Regions from separate parts of the Anaerobacillus sp. QJM3NY_17 genome, predicted to be linked through region 1. Evidence: riboswitches for the same ligand, from Rfam matches in the RefSeq annotation. Region 1 holds a riboswitch; the other holds the start of a gene.
What was found. A riboswitch is a leader RNA that binds a small molecule or an ion and turns the genes downstream of it on or off. The one in region 1 is predicted to bind cyclic di-GMP.

Region 1 (5,847 bases):
GGATCCCATTCCTTTGAAGCACCGAGCTCGTCCTGCAAATCGCCAACAAGGGTGACAATTCGTTCGTCTGTCACCTCGCCAATCGTAAAGGTACTATTATCGCCACCATTTGGATTTAAAGGATCTTTCATCCATTCATCTCCCACGATAAATTTGTACTGATGAAGTCCATCGGATAGACCATCTATCGTTAACTCCCAGACGTCATCTACCTTCTCGAGTGGAAGTGCCCCTTCCTGCCAATTTGTAAAATCACCTGCAACAAGGACCGATTCTTCGCTCCCTTCTCCTTCATAAATAAACGTAGCTGATGATCCGTCTATGAGAGGACTAACTGCTGCCGCTTTCACTGCTCCAGGAATAGCTCCAGCAAGCAATTGAATCAACAGAACGACGACGAGTGACAGTGAAAATCTCCTTCGATTACCCCTTTTCATCCTTTTCCCCCTTGAAAATACGATTAGTGAAACCGTTTGCACAAAACCGTAAATTTTAGGAAACCGTTTGCAGTTATAAATAAAAAAATAAGCTAACTGTTCCAAATCTAAGCAAACGCTTTCACGATCTATTTTGCCACAGGATTTGGAAGTAATCAACTTATTTTTAGAAAATTTCATTATTTTTCGCACAGCTCGATCGGTAGACCATCCGGATCATTGAAAAAAGTGAACCGCTTCATTGTGAGCTCATCCACTCTTACATCTTCAATAGAAGATACTCCTCTTTCTGTTAGATGATTAACGGCCTTATCAAGGTCTAATACTTCAAAAGCGATATGTCTTAGTCCCTTTGCTTCAGGATAGCTTGGTCTTTCTGGCGCATTCGGGAATGAAAATAATTCAATTCTTGTATGATCTCCGACGGCAAGATCAAGTTTGTATGAATTTCGTTCTTCTCTGTAAGTTTCCTCGATAACCTTAAGACCGAGTGTGTCTACATAGAACTTTTTTGATTTTTCGTAATCTCCGCAAATAATCGCAACATGGTGCACTTTAGTAAACATCTGCTTCACCTCACCCTAAACGATAAGCTGACAAATGAGCGTCGTCAATAAGAAACCCGAGCAGCAAGTCATTATAGCAGCGATTCCGCCCCATCTACATACAACTCTGTCCCTGTTACATGACTGGATGCATCAGAAGTTAGAAAGTAAACGACGTCTGCCACCTGTTGTGACGAACCTGGTTTTTGCTCAAGCGGATGACTTCCTTCAGGATATTCTACTGGAATTTCAATTTCTTCTACACCATCTTTTTTGTCTGTGTTTTGATCAATGTTCGTATCGATTGCCCCAGGGCAAATGGCGTTTACGCGAATGTGATATTGAGCTAGTTCAAGAGCAGCCATTTTCATAAAGGCTACCTGTCCTGCTTTTGAAGTACTATAAGCAGACATACCGAAGTTCGAAAAAGTCCGATTCCCATTTATGGAACTAGTAATAATGATACTCCCTCCATCTTCTTTCATATAAGGGATTGTATGTTTCACCATTAGAAAAGTACTTCTTAAATTTGTCTCAATCGTCTGATCCCACTCATCAACCTTCATTTCTTCAATCGGATTCAGTGTGCCATTAATTCCTGCATTGTTAAACAGAATATCAATGCGTCCCCATTTGTTAACAACTTGCTTCAAACCATATGTAACTCGTTCTTCATCGGCCACATCCACATTAAGGACAAACGCCTCTCCGCCGTTTTTTACGATCGACTCCTTCACTTGTTCTGCTCGACTTTCCTTCAAATCAAATAAGCAAACTCGAACGCCTTCTTTTGCAAAGCGTTTAGCTGCGGCTTCTCCAATGCCAGATCCACCACCTGTTATAACGGCTACCTTCTTCATATTTAGCACTCTCCTTTTTTCTGACTATTCCCGTCCACCTACTTTTTAGACAATTTTATATAAAAAAAGAGACCCGTTAAGGTCCCTATTGCTGGTTTTCAGTTTCATCATTCGGTTGCTTTTCAGTGTCGTCCATGTCCCCTTCATCCATGTTACCATCTTCATCTTTATCGCCTTCTTCTGAACCATCCTTATTCATTGTATCATCGTCTTCCTGATCAATCGTTCCATCGTCTTCGTTAACATTCTCTTCATCTTCTGGTGTATCTTCTTGCATTTCGGGATCTTCTACCGGTCCTTCTTCTTCATTTGCATTCGAACAAGCCGCAATACTCAGGGAAAGAAACATCGTCATCAGTAACATCATCCACTTTTTCATAGAAAAACCTCCATCGTTGTAATAGTCCTATTTTGACCATCTCAAGTGGATGTATGTATTTTCCTAACACCAAATTTAAAAAAAGCTATTTATTTACAAAAAAAGTCATATATTTTTGATATTTTTTACAAATTACAACACATTTCGTAGGTTTAATGGCCTATTATAATAGTAGGATTTTCATAAATATATGATGGATCGTACAAAGTATCCTCCAGAAAAGGGCAACCATTTTTGAAAAAAAGTGGGCGCAAAGTAAACAGATCTAAGGAAGCTTCTTGATAGAAGGCTTCTATGATGGCTGAACTACCTGGAAAGAGTTTAAGGAGGAGTTACATGGGCGTACATACGGAAGAAAATCTGGACGAGGAATGGATTAAATTAATGAAAGAAGCGAAGGAATTGGGCATCAAAATTTCTGAAATCAAAGCGTTTCTCAAAAATGAGGGAATGTAACCTGAACGAAAGCGGCGGAACGGATGCCGCTTTCGTTCTATTTACGGAACAATAACATACTGGTATAATTACATACAATCAAAGAATTTTGTCGAAGCATCGGAGGGATACACGTGATAGGTGAAGAAGTAAAGAAGTATCGTTTACGCAAAGGGTTATCTCTTTCAGAATTAGCGGAACGTGCGAATGTGGCCAAGTCATATCTGAGTTCAATTGAACGAAATATACAATCAAATCCCTCTATCCAATTCCTAGATAAAATATCTAATGTTCTTGATGTTTCGGTAGAGGTACTACTTCAGGGAGATGATCCTATTCATCAGAGTGAGTTAGACTCGGAATGGAAAAAGATCGTTAAAGAAGCAATGGAGTCTGGTATAAGTAAGGACCAGTTCAGGGAGTTTCTGGAGTTTAATAAGTGGCGTGCCAAACAGGGGTCTGATCAATAAATTGTTTTTTTTAAGAGCCGACATCTTCCAGTAGGCTCTTATCTATTTAGTTAACAGGATATATACCCAATAGCCGTGGATACACAATATGAAAGAATATAATGTTGAAGCCACCACGATTAATAAAATCCGTATTAAACCGGATTTAAAGTGATGAAATTTTAAAAGTAAGGCGATCAAAAAAAGAGACAAACCTATTTATACATTAGGATAACAAGTGGATCCATTTGAAATAGCATTCGCATTAATGGATTCACTTCTCCGATCCATCCATTTTGAACTCCACAATATGTGATAAATCCATCAAGAGCGTTAATCCATGCTAAATAAATAACAAAAAACTGCTCCTACGTTTTCCCTTTATTCATAATGAGACGATATATTTTGGTTTTGTATAACCTCCCTAAGTTCATCGTACATTTTCTGTTCATCTCGGATTATTCCTTTGATGTCTTGTTCTTTATTTTCAAGTCCGTGGATTTTCTCTAGAATAAAAGATAAATCGCACTTCCCTTTATATTCGTCATTGATGTAGAGTTTGGCGATCTGTTTATCAACCGCAATGATTTTAATCCTCTTCCCTAAAATATAAGAGACAAAAGTCCCTTCCCCTAATTTGATCACCATCATTCCTCCTTATTTTTTTGAGGAATTGATTAGAAAATCCTTCACTTCCTCCTTAGATAATCCCATTCTTCTTGCAATTGAAATAAGGGTCACCCATTCCTGATCCAATTTTTCGTCAGTATACGTTTTCATTCCCCATCCCCCTTATATAATTCAGCAATAAACGACATTAATAAAGAACGTTTTGTTCTTTATTTAGAATGTACATCTAATATAGTCTTATTTTGGAAGATTAAAAAGACTGAAAATTCTTTATATAAGGCTGTTACCAGCTTATAATCTTCTATATCCTACCAAATACTCTCTCGTTCTTAAATTTTAATTATTTTGTTCAAAGAGACTTTTAGAAAATTAATATAAAAACACGACATTTGTTCTGTTTACAGAACAAATTGTTCTTGATAAAATTAACACAATAAATAATGATAAAGTCGAGGTAAAGGGATGATAGGGGAAAAAATTAAACTTTATCGGAATCGTATGGGACTGTCTTTAACTGAACTCGCTAAACGGGCAGGGGTTGCCAAATCTTATTTAAGTTCGATTGAACGAAATCAACAGGCTAATCCTTCTATTCAATTTCTTGAAAAAATAGCGGCAGAATTAAAGGTTCCTATTGAAGTGTTCATATTAGAAGAAGATCACGAGGAGCCGGCACTCGACACGGAGTGGAAAGAATTAATCGAAGAAGCGATGCGCTCAGGTATTACAAAAAAAGATTTCGCAGACTATTTAGAGTTTAAGAAGTGGCAACTCCATCATGGCAATGATGAATAAAACAACTACTTAAAATCGAATTGCTATTGAAATAAGAAACTCCTGTCCACGAAGGACAGGAGAGAAAGTTCTTATTCAGCAGAGTTCTCAGAGTTTTCGTTAGCCGCTGGCTCTTCGGTGTTGGCTCCATTGTTCATAGAGTTATTGCCGTTCTCAGAATCATTTTCACCGCTGTTACACGCTGTGATTAACATTACAGCTACTAACGAAGTTGCAATTTTGAGCATGAATTTCTTGTTATTCATTTCCAAAATTCCTCCCTGAACTCGATAAGTTTTACCGCTATGGAGCGGTTGAGTAAATCATAGCAGGTAAAAAAGGGTATTTGTTAGAATTTACATAGTCTCTATGATCGTTTAACATTACATCAACATTTGAGTCATCATCGAGCCTCTACTAAAGTGAACTTCACACTCCAAAAAACCCCTATTTCCGTATAAATTACGGAAATAGGGGTTTGCTTGTCCTACTTCAATGCAAACATAATCTCGGCTTCAGCTGCAACTTCGCCGTCCACTGTTGCTGTTGCTTTACCTTTGCCGATCGGTCCTTTGATACGAATGATTTCAACTTCGAGACGAAGCTGATCTCCCGGTTTAACCTGTTTTTTAAAGCGACATTTGTCAATACCAGTAAAGAAAGCTAGCTTGCCTTGATTATCTTCCTTCTTCAGCATCGCGACAGCACCTACCTGAGCAAGTGCTTCAACGATTAACACACCTGGCATAACAGGGTAATCTGGAAAATGTCCATTAAAGAACTCTTCATTCGCTGTTACGTTCTTAATACCAACTGCTCTTACTTCTTCTTCTACTTCAAGAATTCGATCAACGAGCAGAAAAGGGTAACGATGCGGGATAATCTTCTTAATGTCCTGACTATCTAACATAATTCATTCTCCTAACTGTTACTCTTCTTTTTTGACGATATCACTAATCTTTACCCATGTACTCTTCTTAAAGACGTCTGCAGGGCTTCCGTCTCCAATGACACCGTAACCGATCATCGCACCTGCTACAAGTGAAGCGACGAGCAATAGGGCAACGAGAAGAAGGCGTAGCCAGATTGGAATTAACCGGATCCTTGGCTTACGCTCTTTCATTTCTTTATTCTTATTCGTTTTTATGGCCTCTTCATTAGGAAGTTCCTTATGCTCTGAGGTCTGGTTCACCTTTTCATGGTTGTTCGCCATTATGATTACACCCTTACGAATAGTTTCCGTTCTAATTTAGACTAATTTTTTCTTTGCAATTTTGTCAATATGCTCAAGCATGAGGCCTGTCCCTTTTGCAACGCAGCTCATTGGCTCTTCGGCAA
Region 2 (5,847 bases), 1.4 Mb from region 1:
GCGTCTAATAATGAATTAAGTATCTTAAAAAAACCTAGGAGGATTTACTGCATAATAGTATAGCTTGTTTTATAATAAAAGCAACTAGTTTATAACTATAGGAGGAGAGGCAATTGCAATCGATTACGTATGAAGATTCTTTCCAATTCATCGAATTTTTCGAAGCAAACATCCAAGTCTTTACAGATACGCTCCTAAAGGAAGCTGTCAACGTTAAAGATAAGATCTATGAAATACTAAGAGTAGGCAATATCGATCTTGTTACTAATGCTCAAACACTCGTAGTTTATATCATTGAAGAGAATGATCAGGACCTTCACGCATTTGCGGAACAAGAAGGAATTGCCTGGGCAACACATTCCCTTGCTATCTCTTTTAAATTAGAGTGGGTACAAGCTATACGTCGAACACTGTGGATGTTTTTTCAAAAATATACCGAGGAAAGTAATGATAAGGATTTTAATTTCTTTGAAATGGAAAAACAAATTAACAACCGAGTAGACTACTTTTTGAATTCCTTTTTCATAAGTTATACGAAATATAAAGATTCGCTTATAAAGGCTCAGAGAGAACTAGTTGAAAATCTTTCAGTACCAATTATTCCAATAAACCACTCAGTAAGCATTCTCCCTTTAATAGGAGCAATTGACGCTCAACGAACCGAAATACTTGAGGATAAGGTATTATCCGTAATAAGCGAAATGCGTATCCAAACTTTGATTATGGACTTGTCCGGAGTTGCAGAAATAAGGCGTGAAGAGGTTTACCGATTGATTCAAATCATTGATGGCGCCTCACTAATGGGGTGTAACACTGTCATAACCGGATTAAGGAAGGAAGTTGTAAGGAAAGTAACGGAGCTTGGCATTAAATTAGGTGAAGAAATCAAAACGTTAGGTACGTTACAGCAGGCATTAGGGAAATATTTTATTGCTTAATGATGCTTACCTGTGTTTATAGATACTATGATAATAAATTAAAAGACGGACCCAAAAGAACGATCCGCCAATTATATATCTAGTTATTCTGTTTTTTAAAGCAACCGTTCGTAATATAAAGTTAGCCAGACTTTTCTGGTTAACTTTTTTATATGTTCTTACTATAGCGGTGATGGGGGCTGAACGTTGCGCATCTGAGGCTCTATTCCCGTTAGGTAAACAGTTCACTCCCTACTTGTACATACATAAGGCTTAAAATCCAAGCTCCCTTTAACTAACCTTCGAGTTAATCGAAGAAAAGAAGTTTCTCTCTTTTTACATTTCACCATATAATTTCCATATTATCCATTCATTATCTACCGAAATTGAAGTCGATTTCAAGTACTAATTCTGAAGCGTACAATGGATGTCTAAATGATATTCTAAAAATGGTTGAAAGATACAACCAAAACAGCAACACCATGGAAAAGTAAAGAGTCTGATTTAGCTATCAAATCAGACTCTAGAACAGTATATATTTGTATATTTGCAGCTCTAAACAGAACCTGTTATGGCTGCAGGGCATCCTATTCTAGTTGGTTAGTTGAATCGTTAGATGGAGAAATTTAAAATTCTTCATAAGTAGCTGGATCTTGATCATTCAATCGTCCATTTGGTTTCGTTAATTCAGCCATCATCGCCATTTCTGTTTCATTTAAAGAAAAGTCAAAAATAGAGAGGTTCTCAAGCTGACGTTCTGGAGAAGAAGATTTAGGAATCGGGATGGATCCTAATTGATAATGCCAGCGTAAAATCACCTGAGAGACTGATTTGTTATGTTGATTTGCAATTTGACTGATCGTTTCATTTTCTAAAATGTCAGTCACTCGAGCTAGCGGACTCCAGGATTGTGTTTTGATGTTGTTTTGTTGATGAAATCTTCTCTGATCTTCCTGGTTGAAGAAGGGGTGTAGTTCGATTTGATTGATGCTTGGCTTTACGCCGGTTTCCTTTTCCAATTGCTCTAGATGCTCCGGAAGGAAATTACATACGCCAATCGAGCGAATGAGTCCCCATTTCTTAGCGTCAATTAAAGCTTGCCAAGCTTCTGGATAAAGACCTTGTTTAGGGTTCGGCCAGTGAATGAGGTACAAATCGTAATAATCCAGGTTGGCTCTATATAACGACTCTTGAATGGCTGTAACAGCTTTCTTATATTCTTGATAGCGACCTGGTAATTTAGAAGTGACGCGCAGTTCATTTCTAGGAACTGTACTTCGACGAATGGCTTCGCCTACGGTTCCTTCGTTTTCGTAATTGTAAGCTGTATCGATGAGGCGATAGCCAACGTCAATCGCACTATTAATAGCGGTTGCCCCTTCATTTCCATTTAGCAAGTAAGTACCGAAACCGATAGCGGGTAGTGTAAGTCCATCATTCAACGTTAGTTCTGGGATTGATTCCTTCAACAAAGATCATTCCTTTCAATAATAATTAACTTTTTTATCTCACTTTAAATCTACCACTTCCTAAAAAATGCAAACATATGTAAGCGTATTAACAGTAAATTTATTTGTGAAGGGAGATGAAATCAATTAGAATTCATCAAAAAAAGCTTATTGGCCAGTTGTGACCAGATAAGCTTTTTTTATATAGCGTCATGAGAGGCTGTCTCATCAAGTGAAATTGGCGATTTGTTCGTAACACTCCGTACGTGTTTGGGGAGGATTGATGCCTCTTCGGATGATTTCGCTCGTTAACATTTCAATAAAAGCTTCATCTAATTGAAGAGTATACGCATCACAAAATGCAATTAGTAAATCCTTAGTTGATAAGAGTCGCAATCTATTCGCCCTCCCTATTGTATTTGGTTTTGTTTAAACGGTTATTGAATAGCGCTGCTTAATTTTGACGTTTGGCATAATCAAAATAATGAAGCAGAACCTTTTTCCCTTTTAGCCGTTTTTCCAAATAAGAGATAAACAAGGAGGTAGTGGATGGCTCATAGAAGTTATTCCGATGAACGTTAATTTCATGAATGGCTGATTGGTCAGAACGTTTTGGACGATAAGCTCGATCAGACGTCATCGCAATGAAGCTATCGATGACTCGAAGAATCGAAACAAATCGAGGAATTTGCTCATATTGTAATTGATAAGGATAGCCAGTACCATCGCTATTCTCATGATGATTTAGTATAAGAGACGGCTCAATATCAATCTCTGGAAAATCATTAAGTAGCTCTATTCCAAACTCTGGATGCCGCTCGACATACTCTTTCTCATAAAGGGTTAGTGGGCTCTTTTTTTGAAGAATTTCTGTTGGGACAAGTAGTTTACCGATGTCATGTAGCAAAACAGACTCAAGAAAGCGCCGTTTCAACAGTGATCGGAAATTGTAATGCAAACAGAAATCAATAAAGTAGCTCGTAGTTTGTACTGAATGGAGAAAGCTATGAGGGTCGTGACGTCTTAGGAGTTCCATCATTCGCAGTGTGTGTGATGAAAATAAATTAGCGTGCCCGTACAATGTACACTTTTCCATGTTCATTCTCCTTTTTAAGGAGCCGGTTGCACTACTTGCTCCCTATCACTCAAGTGCCCAGGCTAGAATGATAGTTCATCGCATTCTCTTTTTTTGTGGTTCTCTTACTGAGGTATCTTGACATAAGGATATACTTATATAATAAATACCATAAAAAGGTGAATTTGTTAACTGTTTTCTTTGATTTTTCAGTTTTTTTATTTGGAATGCCAATGAAAGGAGATTGAGAAATGAGTTCTGACGTACTAATTGTTGGCGCAGGTCCTACGGGTCTTGTATTAGCACTCCACCTAGCGAAATATGGAGTTTCATTTCGGATCATCGAGAAAAATGAGGGACCCGGAGAAGCATCGCGTGCGCTAATTGTACACGCTAGAACCCTAGAATTTTATAACCAAATGGGCTTCGCGGAAGAAGTCATCCACCGGGGGATTAAATTGAAGTCTATCCAATTTCGAGAAGGAATGAAAGCAAAAGCCAACATCAATTTTCACGATCTTGGAAAAGGATTAAGTCCTTTCCCATTTGCCCTAAGCTATCCGCAAGATGATCACGAGCAGCTGCTAATTAACAAATTAGCCGACGAAGGCGTTGAGGTAGAATGGAAGACAGAGTTGGTTTCATTTATGGATGAAGGGGACCATGTTCAAGCCGTTATTAAAAAAGATAATAAGGAAGAGCGGAGTGAGTTTTCATATATATGCGGGTGTGATGGAGCACACAGTACCGTTCGAAGAGAAGTTGCTTTTGATTTTCCAGGTGGAACGTATGAGGAACTGTTTTTTGTGGCAGATGTTAAAGCGAACACTGGCCAGTTATCTGAAAGTAGTTTAAATGTGTATTTAGATTCTGACACCTTTTACCTGTTCATGCCAGTTAGAAGCACGGGAATGGAGCGGATTATTGGAATAGTTCCTCGCCATTTAACCGATCAAAGCTCAGTTGCGTTCAAGGATTTCCAGTCGCTGATCGAGCAGAGAACAGGCATAACGATTCAGCATGTGAACTGGTTCCAAACGTACAAAGTTCATCATCGCGTTAGCAGTCATTTTAGAAAAGGACGTGCCTTTATTGCCGGAGATGCTGGGCACATTCATAGCCCGGCTGGCGGACAGGGCATGAACACCGGGATTGGGGACGCGGTGAACTTAGCGTGGAAGCTAGCCGCAGTGCTGCTTCAGAAAGCGGATGAAGCTATTCTTGATACGTTTGAAAAGGAGCGCATTGGCTTTGCGAGAACGCTAATCGATACAACAGATCGAGCATTTACTTCTATTATAGGCGATCACATGACGAGCAGATTACTGCGCAAAATCGTTATACCGAACGTGGCTCCATTTGCGCTTCGTTCCTTTTCAATTGCTCGAAAAGCAGCCTTTAGAAGGCTTTCTCAAATCAACATTCATTATCGCGAAAGTCATCTTAGTGATGGTACAGCGGGGGAAGTTCATGGTGGAGATCGCCTGCCATGGATTCAAACAAATTCATGCAATAATTATGGAGCGCTTAAGTCAATGGATTGGCAGCTTCACGTATATGGTCAGGCAAATGAAGCCGTTAAGGATTTTGCCAGGGTATCTGGATATGCTCTATATGAGTTTAGCTTTGAAAAAGCAATGACGAAAAAAGGATTGCAGGAAAATGCGCTGTACCTGATCCGTCCGGATGGTTATGTAGCCTTAGCGGATAGTGAACAGAAAGTGGAAAGATTGAAGCAGTACGTATCAAAATTCAATATTTTATCTTTATATAAGGAGACTTAAGTGCAAAGTTCAGTTATTTTTGTCCTTAAGTCTCCCTGCTTTGTTTAGACATTGTGATGAAAATATCGGTAATCACTTTTGCTACATATATAACGAATAAGTAAGCCCCTAATAAAACAAACCAATTCGTGTATAACTTAAAGAGGTCGAGCCAAATTAAAATCGGTTTGAAAATAAATGTGAATCCTAAAGCAGAAAGCGTGCCATATAACCAATAGTTTTTCTTATGTGATAAGCACCACTGATAAAGCAAAATAAAGTATACAGGGACAAGAGCCCCATCGATACTAATGCTTGCAGGTAATTGCGGAATCGCAATATAAGGGTAGTCCCACCAGGATTTACGAACACCTAATGCATCCACATAAGCAGCTATGACGTGAACGGAATACCCAAAAAATCCAAGCAGAAAAATGTTGCGCCGATCGATTCGAAAATAAAGAACCACAAGCGGCACTAAGATGAACGCTAAAATAAGCCAGAACTGCCAGGTTGTATAGTCAGAATAACTTTGCCAATAATGATTCGCTTTCTCTTCAAGCTCTCTTCGCAACGATACAAGTTGATCAAACTGCTGTTGTCGATCCATGATGAACACCACCTTTAGGGATAGTATTCATCGG

Region 2: it holds a riboswitch for cyclic di-GMP, as region 1 does, so the genes downstream of both, AC0VYV_RS05975 (HD-GYP domain-containing protein) here and AC0VYV_RS20800 (anti-repressor SinI family protein) in region 1, are expected to answer to the same signal.

The regions. Positions count from the first base shown of each region.
Region 1 covers NZ_CM149685.1:4,081,679-4,087,525, forward strand. The annotation lists gene AC0VYV_RS20780 (alpha amylase N-terminal ig-like domain-containing protein) at 1-437, opposite strand, end outside; gene gloA2 (SMU1112c/YaeR family gloxylase I-like metalloprotein) at 617-1,003, opposite strand; gene AC0VYV_RS20790 (SDR family oxidoreductase) at 1,075-1,842, opposite strand; gene AC0VYV_RS20795 (hypothetical protein) at 1,928-2,221, opposite strand; cyclic di-GMP riboswitch class I at 2,435-2,535, shown strand; gene AC0VYV_RS20800 (anti-repressor SinI family protein) at 2,558-2,677, shown strand; gene AC0VYV_RS20805 (helix-turn-helix domain-containing protein) at 2,791-3,126, shown strand; gene AC0VYV_RS20810 (DUF5658 family protein) at 3,321-3,458, opposite strand; gene AC0VYV_RS20815 (hypothetical protein) at 3,487-3,750, opposite strand; gene AC0VYV_RS20820 (anti-repressor SinI family protein) at 3,763-3,885, opposite strand; gene AC0VYV_RS20825 (helix-turn-helix domain-containing protein) at 4,198-4,530, shown strand; gene AC0VYV_RS20830 (hypothetical protein) at 4,602-4,775, opposite strand; gene fabZ (3-hydroxyacyl-ACP dehydratase FabZ) at 4,997-5,419, opposite strand; gene AC0VYV_RS20840 (DNA-directed RNA polymerase subunit beta) at 5,438-5,722, opposite strand; gene mreB (rod shape-determining protein) at 5,759-5,847, opposite strand, start outside.
Region 2 covers NZ_CM149685.1:1,102,435-1,108,281, forward strand. The annotation lists gene AC0VYV_RS05960 (STAS domain-containing protein) at 114-938, shown strand; gene AC0VYV_RS05965 (aldo/keto reductase) at 1,544-2,386, opposite strand; gene sda (sporulation histidine kinase inhibitor Sda) at 2,594-2,761, opposite strand; gene AC0VYV_RS05975 (HD-GYP domain-containing protein) at 2,820-3,461, opposite strand; cyclic di-GMP riboswitch class II at 3,473-3,556, opposite strand; gene AC0VYV_RS05980 (FAD-dependent oxidoreductase) at 3,692-5,224, shown strand; gene AC0VYV_RS05985 (CBO0543 family protein) at 5,250-5,813, opposite strand.